One region of the Frankia sp. RB5 genome, then DNA from elsewhere that is predicted to be linked to it. Evidence: predicted binding sites of a transcription regulator. Region 1 holds the regulator's gene; the other holds the start of a gene.
The links. The regulator LexA, encoded in region 1, represses DNA repair genes until DNA is damaged. The targets are predictions, from matches to a motif close to CGAACNNNNGTTCG.

Region 1 (5,263 bases):
CGGCGGGCCGGATGCCGGGTGGGGCGTGGCCTGTGGCCCTCGCCGGGCTGTCAGGGGTGGCGCGCCGGCGTGGCGCCAGGCGCGCCGAGCGCCCTGGCCGCACCGTGCTCTCCCGCGACGAGCCCGTCCCGGCCGAGGCCGCCTTCCACGACGTTCAGCTGGCTGGTGCCGGCGCGTCGGCGGGCGGCGGAGTCGGCACCGTCCGCCGCGCGGCCGCCGCGGGCGGGGGCGGGCTCGCCGTCGAGCTCCCCGTCCGGCGGCACCGCGGCAGGTCCGGCGCGTTCCAACGCACCCGTCGCCGAGCTCGGGCCGTCGTCGTCACCGCGGCGGCCGGCGTTCCTGGCCGCTTCCGCGCCGCGGCGGGCGCCGGAGGTCTCGGACCGCAGCGCCGTGATGGCGCTCTCGAAGTCGGCGAGCGACTCGAAGGCGAGGTACACCGAGGCGAACCGGAGATAGGCCACCTCGTCGAGCTCGCGAAGCGGGCCGAGGATCGCCCGGCCGATCGCCTCCGCGGGAATCTCCGCCGAGCCGGCGGACCGCACCGCGTCCTCGACCTGCTGCGCGAGCAGGGCGAGATGATCGTCGCGCACCGGGCGGCCCTGGCATGCCTTGCGCACGCCGGCGATGACCTTCGCGCGGCTGAAGGGCTCGGTCACACCGCTGCGCTTGAGTACCCGCAGCGACGCCTCCTCCATCGTGGTGAACCGGCGGCCGCATGAGAGGCAGGAGCGCCGGCGCCGGATCGCTGAGCCTTCCTCGGCCTCTCGGCTGTCGACGACACGGCTGTCCGGATGCCGGCAGAACGGGCACCGCACGCGAGACGCCTCCTTCACCGAGCCGGCCGACAGCCCTTCCGCACCGTCCCGACGTCGGCGCACCGGGACGGACCGCGGGCCCCACCGCCGCACCGATCCGGTGGGACCTGTGGACGAGCGGCCCTCGTTCTGTGGAAGACCTGTGGATCCACCTGTGGATGACTTACACCTACGTAAGCACCAGATGTTGTGTCCAACTTAGCGCACGACCCCATGGATGGGAAAACCGACCCCCCGCATGCCACACGAGGACATCAGCCCGCGGGGGCCCGACGACCCTGGGCGAAGCCGCCTCAACCGCCCGCACCCGGCCCGATGCGGAGGCGTCACCGCGGCGACCATCGACCACCCGCCGTCGCGACCGCCGGTGTCCGATCAGGCGGCTCCCGACATACCCCCGCCGGGCCTCACCCATCCAGTAAGAGGAACTGGCCGGGGGTGAGCTGGGCGGAGGACAGATCGTTGATCCGCATCAGCCGATCGACCACCACGCGCGTGTCGGCGTCCGGCTCGAGCACGGCGGCGATCTCCCACAGCGACTCCCCCGCCACGACCAGGTGGCCGCGTGGCGGCTCGTCCGACCACGCCAGCGAGGCCCGTGGCACCACCACCGCCAGCATGGCCGCGATGAGCATCGCCGCGGCCATGGTGACCACCACCCGACCACGCCTGGTCAGCCGAAGAGGCGCCGGCTCCCGTCGCACTCGCGACCGCGACGGAACCCCGCTGGCCGGCCCGCGACCAGGCGCCGGCATCGGATCCCGCCCGTGCGGCGCCGCGGTGCCGTCCGACCTCGCACCGTCCCGGCGCGCCACGGGCCCGCGCGACGCCGCACCGCCCCGCGGCCCCTGGCAGCTCGGCGACGACACCCGACCAGGCGCCGCCCTCGCCTCGCGGGACCGGGAATGGGACGGGAACAGACCGGCGTTGGCGGGCACCGATCGAGGACCGGGACGGCCAGCCGGCGCTCCCGCGGACCGCCCGGCGACCCGTTCCCGGACCACGGCCAGGTCGATGACCTGCGCCGAGCAGCTGGGACTCACGACATCCTCCCGTGGCGAGCGGGCCGGGACCACCAGGCGGGCGAACCCCAGTTCGATCGAACTCCTGGTCGATTGTCGCACCCGGCGCGGATCTGGCAAGAGGACACGCTCGAACAAGCGTTTGAGATTCCGCGACCGTCCGGTTACCGTCAAGACGATCAGGTGTGCACCGGGTGGATTCTCCGGGTCGCGGACGGACGCACGCCGTGGGGGTGTCGGGATCGCGGGCGATCCCGACCGCGACGCGGCGCTCACCCGTCGGACGTGGGGTGACCAGCTGGTGACCACGTACGCGACGAGTAGGTACGTGACGAACGACGTACGCGACGAACGACGTACGCGACGAGGAGAGCGGTAGCGATGACCACCCAAGGCAGGGGTACACGCCGGGGCGGGGCCCGCGGCAACGTGCGGGCCTTTCCCGAAAACCCCGCGGACGCGGCCGGACTGACCCCCCGGCAGCGCAAGGTGCTCGAGGTCATCCGGGCCGCCGTGGAGCGGCGCGGATACCCGCCAAGCGTCCGCGAGATCGGTGAGGCGGTCGGCCTGACCAGCACGAGCAGCGTGGCGCACCAGCTCAAGGTGCTGGAGGAGAAGGGCTACCTGCGGCGGGATCCGAACCGTCCGCGGGCGATGGAGGTGCTCAGCCCGGACCGCCCGCGCCGCCGCGCCCAGGCGGCGCCGGCCGCGGTGGTTCCCGCGTTCGGCGGTGAGGCCGCCGCGGCGCCCGGCGGCGAGGCGTCAGCGGCCTACGTGCCGGTGCTCGGGCGGATCGCGGCCGGCGGCCCGATCCTCGCCGAGCAGGCGATCGAGGATGTCTTCCCGCTGCCCAAGGAGATCGTCGGCGAGGGCACGCTGTTCCTGCTGCGCGTGGTCGGCGAGTCGATGATGGGCGCCGCGATCTGTGACGGCGACTGGGTGGTGGTCCGCCAGCAGCCGGTCGCGGACAACGGCGAGATCGTCGCCGCGATGATCGAGGGTGAGGCGACGGTGAAGCGCCTACGCGTCCGCGACGGGAAGATCTGGCTGCACCCGGAGAACCCTGCCTTCAACGACATCCCGGGCGAGGAGGCGACGATCCTCGGCCGGATCGTCGCCGTGCTGCGCAGGGTCTGACCACGCGACGGCCGGCCGCGCGTGGCGGCCGGCCGATCCGTGGTCTGCCCGATCCGCTGGGCGATCCGCGGTCCGACGAACTCAGGCCGATCCGGGCGTGCTTCGGCCGGGTCAGAGCGGAGCCGGTCAGGCGTCCGGACCCGGCGCGGCGTGGGTCAGGCCCGGAAGGCGTCGAGATCGGCGGCGAGTGCCGGCGACACCCGCGCGGTGAGGCGGGTTCCGTCTGCCGTGTGCTCCTGCCCGAGTACCTCGCCGTGGGCGTGGACCCGCGAGACGAGCTCACCCCGGGTATAGGGGACGAGCACCGTCAACTCGACGTCCGGGTGCGGAACCCGCAGGCACAGCGCGTCAACGAGCGCGCCGAGCCCCTCCCCCGTCCGGGCCGAGACGAACACCGCCTCGGGCGCCAGCTGGCGAAGCTCCGCGACGACGGTGGGAGCGACCGCGTCGACCTTGTTGACGACGATCAGTTCGGACACGCCGCCCGCGTCGATGTCGTTGAGGACCTCGCGGACGGCGGAGATCTGCGCGGCCGGGTCGGGCGCGGAGCCGTCGACGACGTGCAGCAGGAGATCCGCGTCGGCGACCTCCTCGAGCGTCGAGCGGAACGCCTCGACGATCTGGTGGGGAAGATGGCGTACGAAACCCACCGTGTCGGTCAGGGTGAACGCGCGGCCGTCCGGCAGGGTCGCCCGGCGCACCGTCGGGTCGAGGGTGGCGAACAGCGCGTCCTCCACCAGGACGCCGGCGCCGGTGAGCCGGTTGAGCAGCGAGGACTTGCCGGCGTTGGTGTAGCCGGCGATCGCCACCGCGGGCACCTCGCCGCGCCGCCGCGCCGCGCGCTTGGTCTCCCGCACGGTGGACATCCCGGCGAGTTCACGGCGCAGCCGGGCCATCCGGGCGCGCAGCCTGCGCCGATCGGTCTCGATCTTCGTCTCACCGGGGCCGCGGGTACCGATGGGAGCGCGCCCGCCACCACTGGCCGCGGCGCGCGACATCGACTCACCCCAACCACGCAGCCGGGGCAGCATGTACTGGAGCTGGGCCAGCTCGACCTGCGCCTTACCCTCTCGGGAGGTCGCGTGCTGGGCGAAGATGTCCAGGATGAGAGCCGTCCGGTCGATGACCTTGACTTTGACGATCTCCTCCAGCTGGCGCAGCTGGCCGGGGGTGAGCTCGCCGTCGCAGATCACCGTGTCGGCGCCGGTCGCGGCGACGACCTCGGCGAGTTGACGGGCCTTGCCGGAACCGACGTAGGTCGCCGCGTCCGGCCGGTCGCGGCGCTGCACGAGCGCGTCGAGGACGACCGAGCCGGCGGTGGTGGACAGCGCGGCGAGCTCCGCCATCGATGCCTCGGCCGCCCGCAGCGAGCCCGAGGTCCACACGCCGATCAGTACCACCCGCTCCAACCGCAGCTGGCGGTACTCGACCTCGGTGACGTCGTCCAGCTCGGTGGCAAGGCCCGGTACTCGACGCAGGGCCGCTCGGTCCGCCAGATCGAGCTCGTCGCCGGATTCGGCGAAAAAGCCCGAAAGATTGCCCGAATCGTCATCGGTGAGTTCAATGAGGGATCTGTCGAGGGTGGACGCGTCCAGGGCGTCGGCAGGAAGTGTCATACCATCCGTTCTCAACGCGGCCCGCTGCCGCGGCATTCCGCGCCGGTTCATTTAGCCAGGTCACACGCCTTCTCGGTGACCCGGGGGCGATCCCGCCATCGAAGGGGCCGGCCCGGGCCAGCCCGGCCGCACCGCTTCGGTGTTCCCCGGCGGAATCGTCCCGTCGCCTGCCAGGGTCCCACGCCCCAACGAGGATCGCGAACGGTTTAGCCGCCTCGTTCCGGCGATCCCGCCCGTCGTGGTGACTCCGCCGCACCCGGCGCCATCCCCGCGGGGATCATGACGCGCTCACGGCCGCGCCACGTGACCGGGCACGGCAGGCGATCCGGGAGATCAGCCGACGGGCGTAGCGTGGGCGCGGTGTATCGCGAGCGCCGGGCCGCCCGCCTGCCGGCGACGATCTGGTTCGCGGGCGCGAGTGGGCTGGAAGCGGGCCCGATGGTGCGACGGATCCTGCCGGACGGCTGCGTCGACGTCATCTGGAGCTCCGACGGGCGGCTGATCGTCGCCGGGCCGGACACGGTCGCGAAGCTGGCCCACTGGGTGCCGGGTGTGCGCCATGTCGGCGTGCGCTTCGACCCCGGGCACGCGCCGGCCCATCTGGGCGTCGACGCCGGCGAGCTGCGCGACGCCCGCCCGCAGCTCGCCGACCTGTGGGGCGGCGGCCCCGCGC
Region 2 (5,263 bases), on a different contig from region 1:
CCCGAGGACGACCGCCAGCCCCACTCGTGGGACATCGGCGTCGAGATCGACAACTCCGGGGTGGTGCGCGGCGGCTTCCGCGGGATGGGGGCCTTCGCCTGGGCGCTGACCGAGGGCGGGCCGCGCAACGGCGTGCGTACCGCCATCGAGGACTTCATCGCGGGCCAGCCGGAGCTGCGCTTCTTCACGGTCGCCCCGATCTTCGGCCTCGGAGTCGTTGTCGACCGTCGAGCGCCGTGGGCCCGCCGCATCGCGGACCTGCTCACCCCCTGGGTGTCGAACCGGTTGTTGTCCCGGCTGGAGCGCAACCGCATCGACCTCTACCTGCATGTGCTGCGGCTGCAGGACTCCGCGGCGGCCGTCGCCCGCGCCCGGCAGCGGGAGTGGTCCCGGCTGGACGACGAGCGCAGCCGTCTCGCCGCGGTCGACCTGGAGCAACTGGCCCGCATCGCCGAACTCGAACAGGAGCTTGCCGAAGCGCGCCGCCGCGAGGCCGACCGGGAGCGGTCAGCCACCCGGGGCCGCGCCACGGTGGACGCCGACGCCCCGCGCCTCGCCCAGGTCGCCCGTCTCGCTGGCTCCGCGCTGCGAGCTCGCCTGGGCCCGGCCGGGCAGGAACGCCTGACCCGGGTCCAGACGCGCATCACTGACGGCGGCCAGGCCCTCCCCGCCCTGCGCCGCCGCTCGTCCTCCTCACTGCCTGGCCGGGACACGCCCAGACGGCCATGACTCCGGGTGTGCCGGGCGCCCGGGTGGCATGGCTGCTCGCCCAGGCACTGGGGTCCGCTGAACATCCGCGTGCGGCGTAAGGCTGGGATGGGTCTGGGCGGGTGTGGTGTTCGGGTGGACCGGACACCAGGTGGTGGGCGTAGGTCGTCGCGACGTGGGCGCCGGTCTCCGCCGCTACCCGCGCATGCCGCTCCTGGCACGCGACGGAATGCGGCTACTGTCCGCAGCCCTGGCATGCGGCTGTCGGCAGGTGGCCGGGGTGTGCGGCCTGTGGCTGCCGACTTGTGGCCGGAGTATGTGGCCTGCGGTTGTCCGCGTGCGGCCGGGCAGAGCGGCGTGCGGTTGCCGGCATGTGGCTGGGGTGAGCGGCGTGCGACCACTGGCGTGCGACCACTGGCGACCGCCCCGCCCCGCGCCTGCGGGCGGTGCCTGCCCTTGCCCGTCAGGTCCGCTGATCTGCCCCGTGCGCGGGTCTCCGTGGAGCGCTGGAGGAGCGGTTTCGCCGCGCGCGAGCCATTCCTCGTTGACGCTTCGGCTATGGCATGCCGAAGGAGGGCGGGGGGTGACTGTAGGGGTTGCGGCGGGGGCGCCGGTGGGGGTCGATGTGCGGGGGCGGGATGTAGGAGGGGTGGCCATCGTCCTCCACGGTGATCTGCCACTTGTCGTGGTGGACCTGGCGGTGGTGCGGACCGCAGAGGAGGACGAGGTTGGGGAGGGCCGTCGGACCTCCGTGCGTCCAGTGCCGAATATGGTGCGCGTCACACCACTGCGGTGGGGTGTCGCATCCGGGATAGGTGCACCCATGGTCGCGCGCGGTGAGAGCGCGGCGTAGTTGCGACGGGACGACGCGGCTGGATTGTCCGATGTCGAGAGGCACGCCGTGGGCGTCGAGGATGATTCTGCTGATCTCGGCGTCGCAGGAGAGCCGGGTGAGGACTCCGCGGGGGAGGGGAAGCCCCCAGTCGGTGATGGCGGCGTCGAGGCCGCTCGTGACCAGGGTCTCCCAGGAGACGTGGACGCTGAGGTGAGGGCGGACGCCTCCGCTGGTGGGTACGGCGGCGGCGGTCAGGGCTCGGGCGACGAGTTCGATCAGTGCGTCGGCGCGGCGGCGGGCGGGGCTGCGGACGTCGGGGGTGCCGTCCGCGGCGGGGCGGGGTGCGGAGAGCCGGTCGAGGGCGGTGCGCAGGAGCGCGGCGCCCTCCGCGTCGAGCTCCCCACTGACCAGGGTGGTGCCCTCAGGCGTGTCGATGAGGGAGAGCCGGCGGATGGCGGCGGGGTCGGGGGAGGGCCGTTGGTCCTCGTCGCCGTGTCCCAGTCCGCACGTCCCGTTGCCGTCGGTGCCGGTGTCGGTGTCGGTGTCCGCCTCGGCCGAGGCGTCGCTCTGGTTGTCGCCCCCGCCGTCGTCGCCCTTGGCGTGGCTGCCGGGGGAACTGGGGTTGTCGTCGTCCGAGGGGTCGCCGGGGCGGCCGCGATGGTTGTCAGCGTCCGGATCGCCGCCGGGGGACGTGTCGACGCGGGTGAGGTGCTCGCGGATACGGGCGGCGAGTTTGACCAGCGCGTAGGCATCGAAGGCTCGGGCGTTGTGAAGCAGGGTCTGTTCGGCGCGGGTCCGCTCGTCGGGGGTGACGTCCTTCGGAAGGGCGGCGAGGGCGGCGCGGATGACATGCGCGTGCTCGACGGTGATCTCTCCGTCGGCGAGTGCCTCCCCGGTGGCCTGGCAGGGGCCGTCGGCGACGGCCTGGGCCAGCGAGACCTGCCGCCGGGCCTCGCGGCCGGTCAGGGCCAGCCGGTCGCGAAGAAGACTGCCGATGTCGGTGGCCCCGAGGCGGGGAGCCAGATTCCGGTCGACAGCCTCGGTGATCAACCGGTTGTTGACGGCGGCCACCGGCCCGCCCAGCCGGCCGATACCCTCCAGCAGCGCGTCGAGGTCGCCGTCGGACAGTTTCCAGGCGGCGTCGGTGAGCAGGCCCTCGATCTGTTCGCAGATCACCGCCAACCGGCTCGCCATATCCCCCGCACGCGAATCGGGCGCGGACGGCCTGGGCAGGCCCCCGCCGGGTGGTTCGGGGGGACCGAGAAGGTCGCACGGATCGAGGGGTTCGGGTGGGTCGGGAGGATGCGCTGTGGGGCTGGAACTCTCGCCGCTCGGCGCGTGAATGACCATGGACCGAAAGTAGGGCGGGAACCTCGGACTGTCGAACGCATGTTTGAATCTGTGGATAGTTGAGGCAGGCCCGCCGGGCTGTGGACAAGGCGGTCGTGAGCCCTGGACGGGAGCCCTGGGTCGACGGGAACACGTCCCGCCCGCTCGCGCGGGGTACGGTGCTGGACTCGACCTCGCCGGGAGGCTCCGGCCCCCGACAGACGAGTGGGCGCCAGGGGGTGCGCTAGCAGACGGGCTGGTATGGGACGTCCGAGATGTAACGCCGCCACTCCGCGGCACTGATCTCCTTCGACGGGTCGGCGCAGGCGGCGGCGATCAGGCTGGCGTCGTCGACGCGGCTGATCCGGACGGTGTAGTCGTCACTCGCGGTGGCGATGCCGGAGCCGTCCGGTGTCCAGTCGACGGCCTGGATCCAGTCGCCGTGCCCGTTGATCGTGCCGATGGACGGTGGGCGGCCGGGGCCGCTGACGTCCCACAGGTGCACGGTCGTGTCCCAGCCGGCGGTGGCCAGCGTCCGGCCGTCCGGGCTGAAGGCCAGGTCGAAGACCCACTTCTCGTCAGCGGGGAACGATGCCACGGCCTTGGGGCGGGACGGATCGGCGATGTCCCACAGCCGTGCCGTGCCGTCGTACCCGCCGGTGGCCAGCCGCCGACCGTCCGGGCTGAACGCCACCGTCCAGACGTAGTCCGTGTGCGCTGTGATGGCGGCGAGCGGACGCGGGTGACGTGGATCGGCGACGTCCCACAGCCGAGCGGTGCGATCCGCGCTGGCGGTTGCCAGCAGACGTCCGTCGGGGCTGAAGGCGACCTCGTTGACCCAGCTGGTGTGCCGGTCGAGCACCGACAGCTCGCGGGGACGGCGCGGATCGGTGACGTCCCACAACCGCGCCGTGTTGTCGTAGCCGGAGGTGGCGAGGATCCGGCCGTCCGGGCTGAACGCGGCGTCGAGCACCCAGCCGTCATGGCCGAGGATGACAGACAGCTGGACGGGGTGGCGCGGATCGCTGACGTCCCACAGGATGGCCGACCGGTCGTAGCTGACCGTCGCCAGCAGCCGGTTGTCCGGGCTGAACGCGGCGTCGAGGACCCAGGAGTGGTGCGCGTTGAGGGTCGCGAGCCGCTCCGGATGCGCGCGGTCGGCGATGCTCCACAGCGCAACGAGGTCGTCGGCACCGGTGGAGGCGAGCAGCCGGCCGTTCGGGCTGATGTCGACACCGAGCGCGGACGCGGTATGGCCGGGCAGCACAGTCGCCGTCGCCGACGCGAACGACGTGCGCAGCGCGGCCCGTGCCTCGCGCACCGGGCTGATCCGGTAGGCGGCCAGCGACAGCCGGGCGGCCAGGTCGGCGTCGGAGTTGCGCACCGCCTCCGCGGCGAGTGCCACTCGCGCCGCCGTCTCCTGCCGGCTGGGTCGCACGTCGCCACCGGACGTCAGCGCGAGTGGGACGAGCGCGGTGATGAGCAGCACCGCGAGCACCGGGGCGGCGAGCAGCGCGACACGCCGCCGGCTCCACCGCCGGTGTGGTCGCGTCGCTGGTTCAGTCGGGGCGGGTCCGACGCCCACCGCGGTTCCCCCGGAGCCATCGCCCCCGGCGGCGGCGCCCAGCGTGCCGGGCATGGCGAACCCGGCGGGATCGGCGAAGCCGGTGCGATCGGCGGGCCCGGCGGGATGGGCGAGCCTCGGTGAGTCGGCGAACCTCTCTGAGCCGGCGATTCCCGCGGAGTCGGTGAACCTGGCCGAGTCGGCGATTCGGGCGGAGTGGGCGGAGTGGACGGATCGTGCTGACTCGGCGGATCGCGTGGGATCGGCGAATCCGGCGCTGCCGGCGGAATCCGGCCAGGCCGCGGGTCCAGCCGCGTCGTGGGCGACCTCGCGGCCGGTGCCGCTCGCCTGGCCGGCGCCGGCGCCGGCGCTGGGTCGGGGGCCGGTGCGCGTGGCGTATCCGCCGCCCACACCATCGACGTCACCTGAGCCACTGCCGTGATCTGGGCTGGAACCGGTGCCGCCGGTGTGGGGTCGCCCGGCGGCGCCGGGCCCGGACTGGACGGCTGCCTGACCGGCGTCCGGGCCGGGCCACGCCCGCGCGTGCGGGCGTGGGGTTCCGCTGGCGCGATCCCCGGGAGCCGGGGCGGCACCGGTGGACGCGGCCCGCCCGGGTCTACCCGGGTCGCTCGGCCCTGCGCCGGTGTCGGTGCGCTGAGGTGGCGTCGCGATCGGGACCGACGAGTGCAGGACGCGGGTGAGATCCGGATCGGGATGCGTCGACGGCCCCATCCCCACCAGCCGCAGGAACAGCTCCTGCGCGCTCGGCCGGGCGGCCGGGTCCTTGCGCATCGCCTCCTCGACGATCGGGCGCAGCGCCGGATCCA

Region 2: a site for LexA is predicted at 2,926-2,939, ahead of AC6EXY_RS03200 (HNH endonuclease signature motif containing protein). Genes of this name have one in related genera too.

The regions. Positions count from the first base shown of each region.
Region 1 covers NZ_JCBATA010000066.1:10,286-15,548, reverse strand. Annotated here, with positions in the region: gene nrdR (transcriptional regulator NrdR) at 51-815, opposite strand; gene AC6EXY_RS26850 (LysM peptidoglycan-binding domain-containing protein) at 1,223-1,474, opposite strand; gene lexA (transcriptional repressor LexA) at 2,219-2,974, shown strand; gene hflX (GTPase HflX) at 3,130-4,590, opposite strand; gene AC6EXY_RS26835 (AraC family transcriptional regulator) at 4,942-5,263, shown strand, end outside.
Region 2 covers NZ_JCBATA010000004.1:86,961-92,223, forward strand. Annotated here, with positions in the region: gene AC6EXY_RS03195 (class I SAM-dependent methyltransferase) at 1-729, shown strand, start outside; gene AC6EXY_RS03200 (HNH endonuclease signature motif containing protein) at 1,265-2,737, opposite strand; gene AC6EXY_RS03205 (WD40 repeat domain-containing serine/threonine protein kinase) at 3,117-5,263, opposite strand, start outside.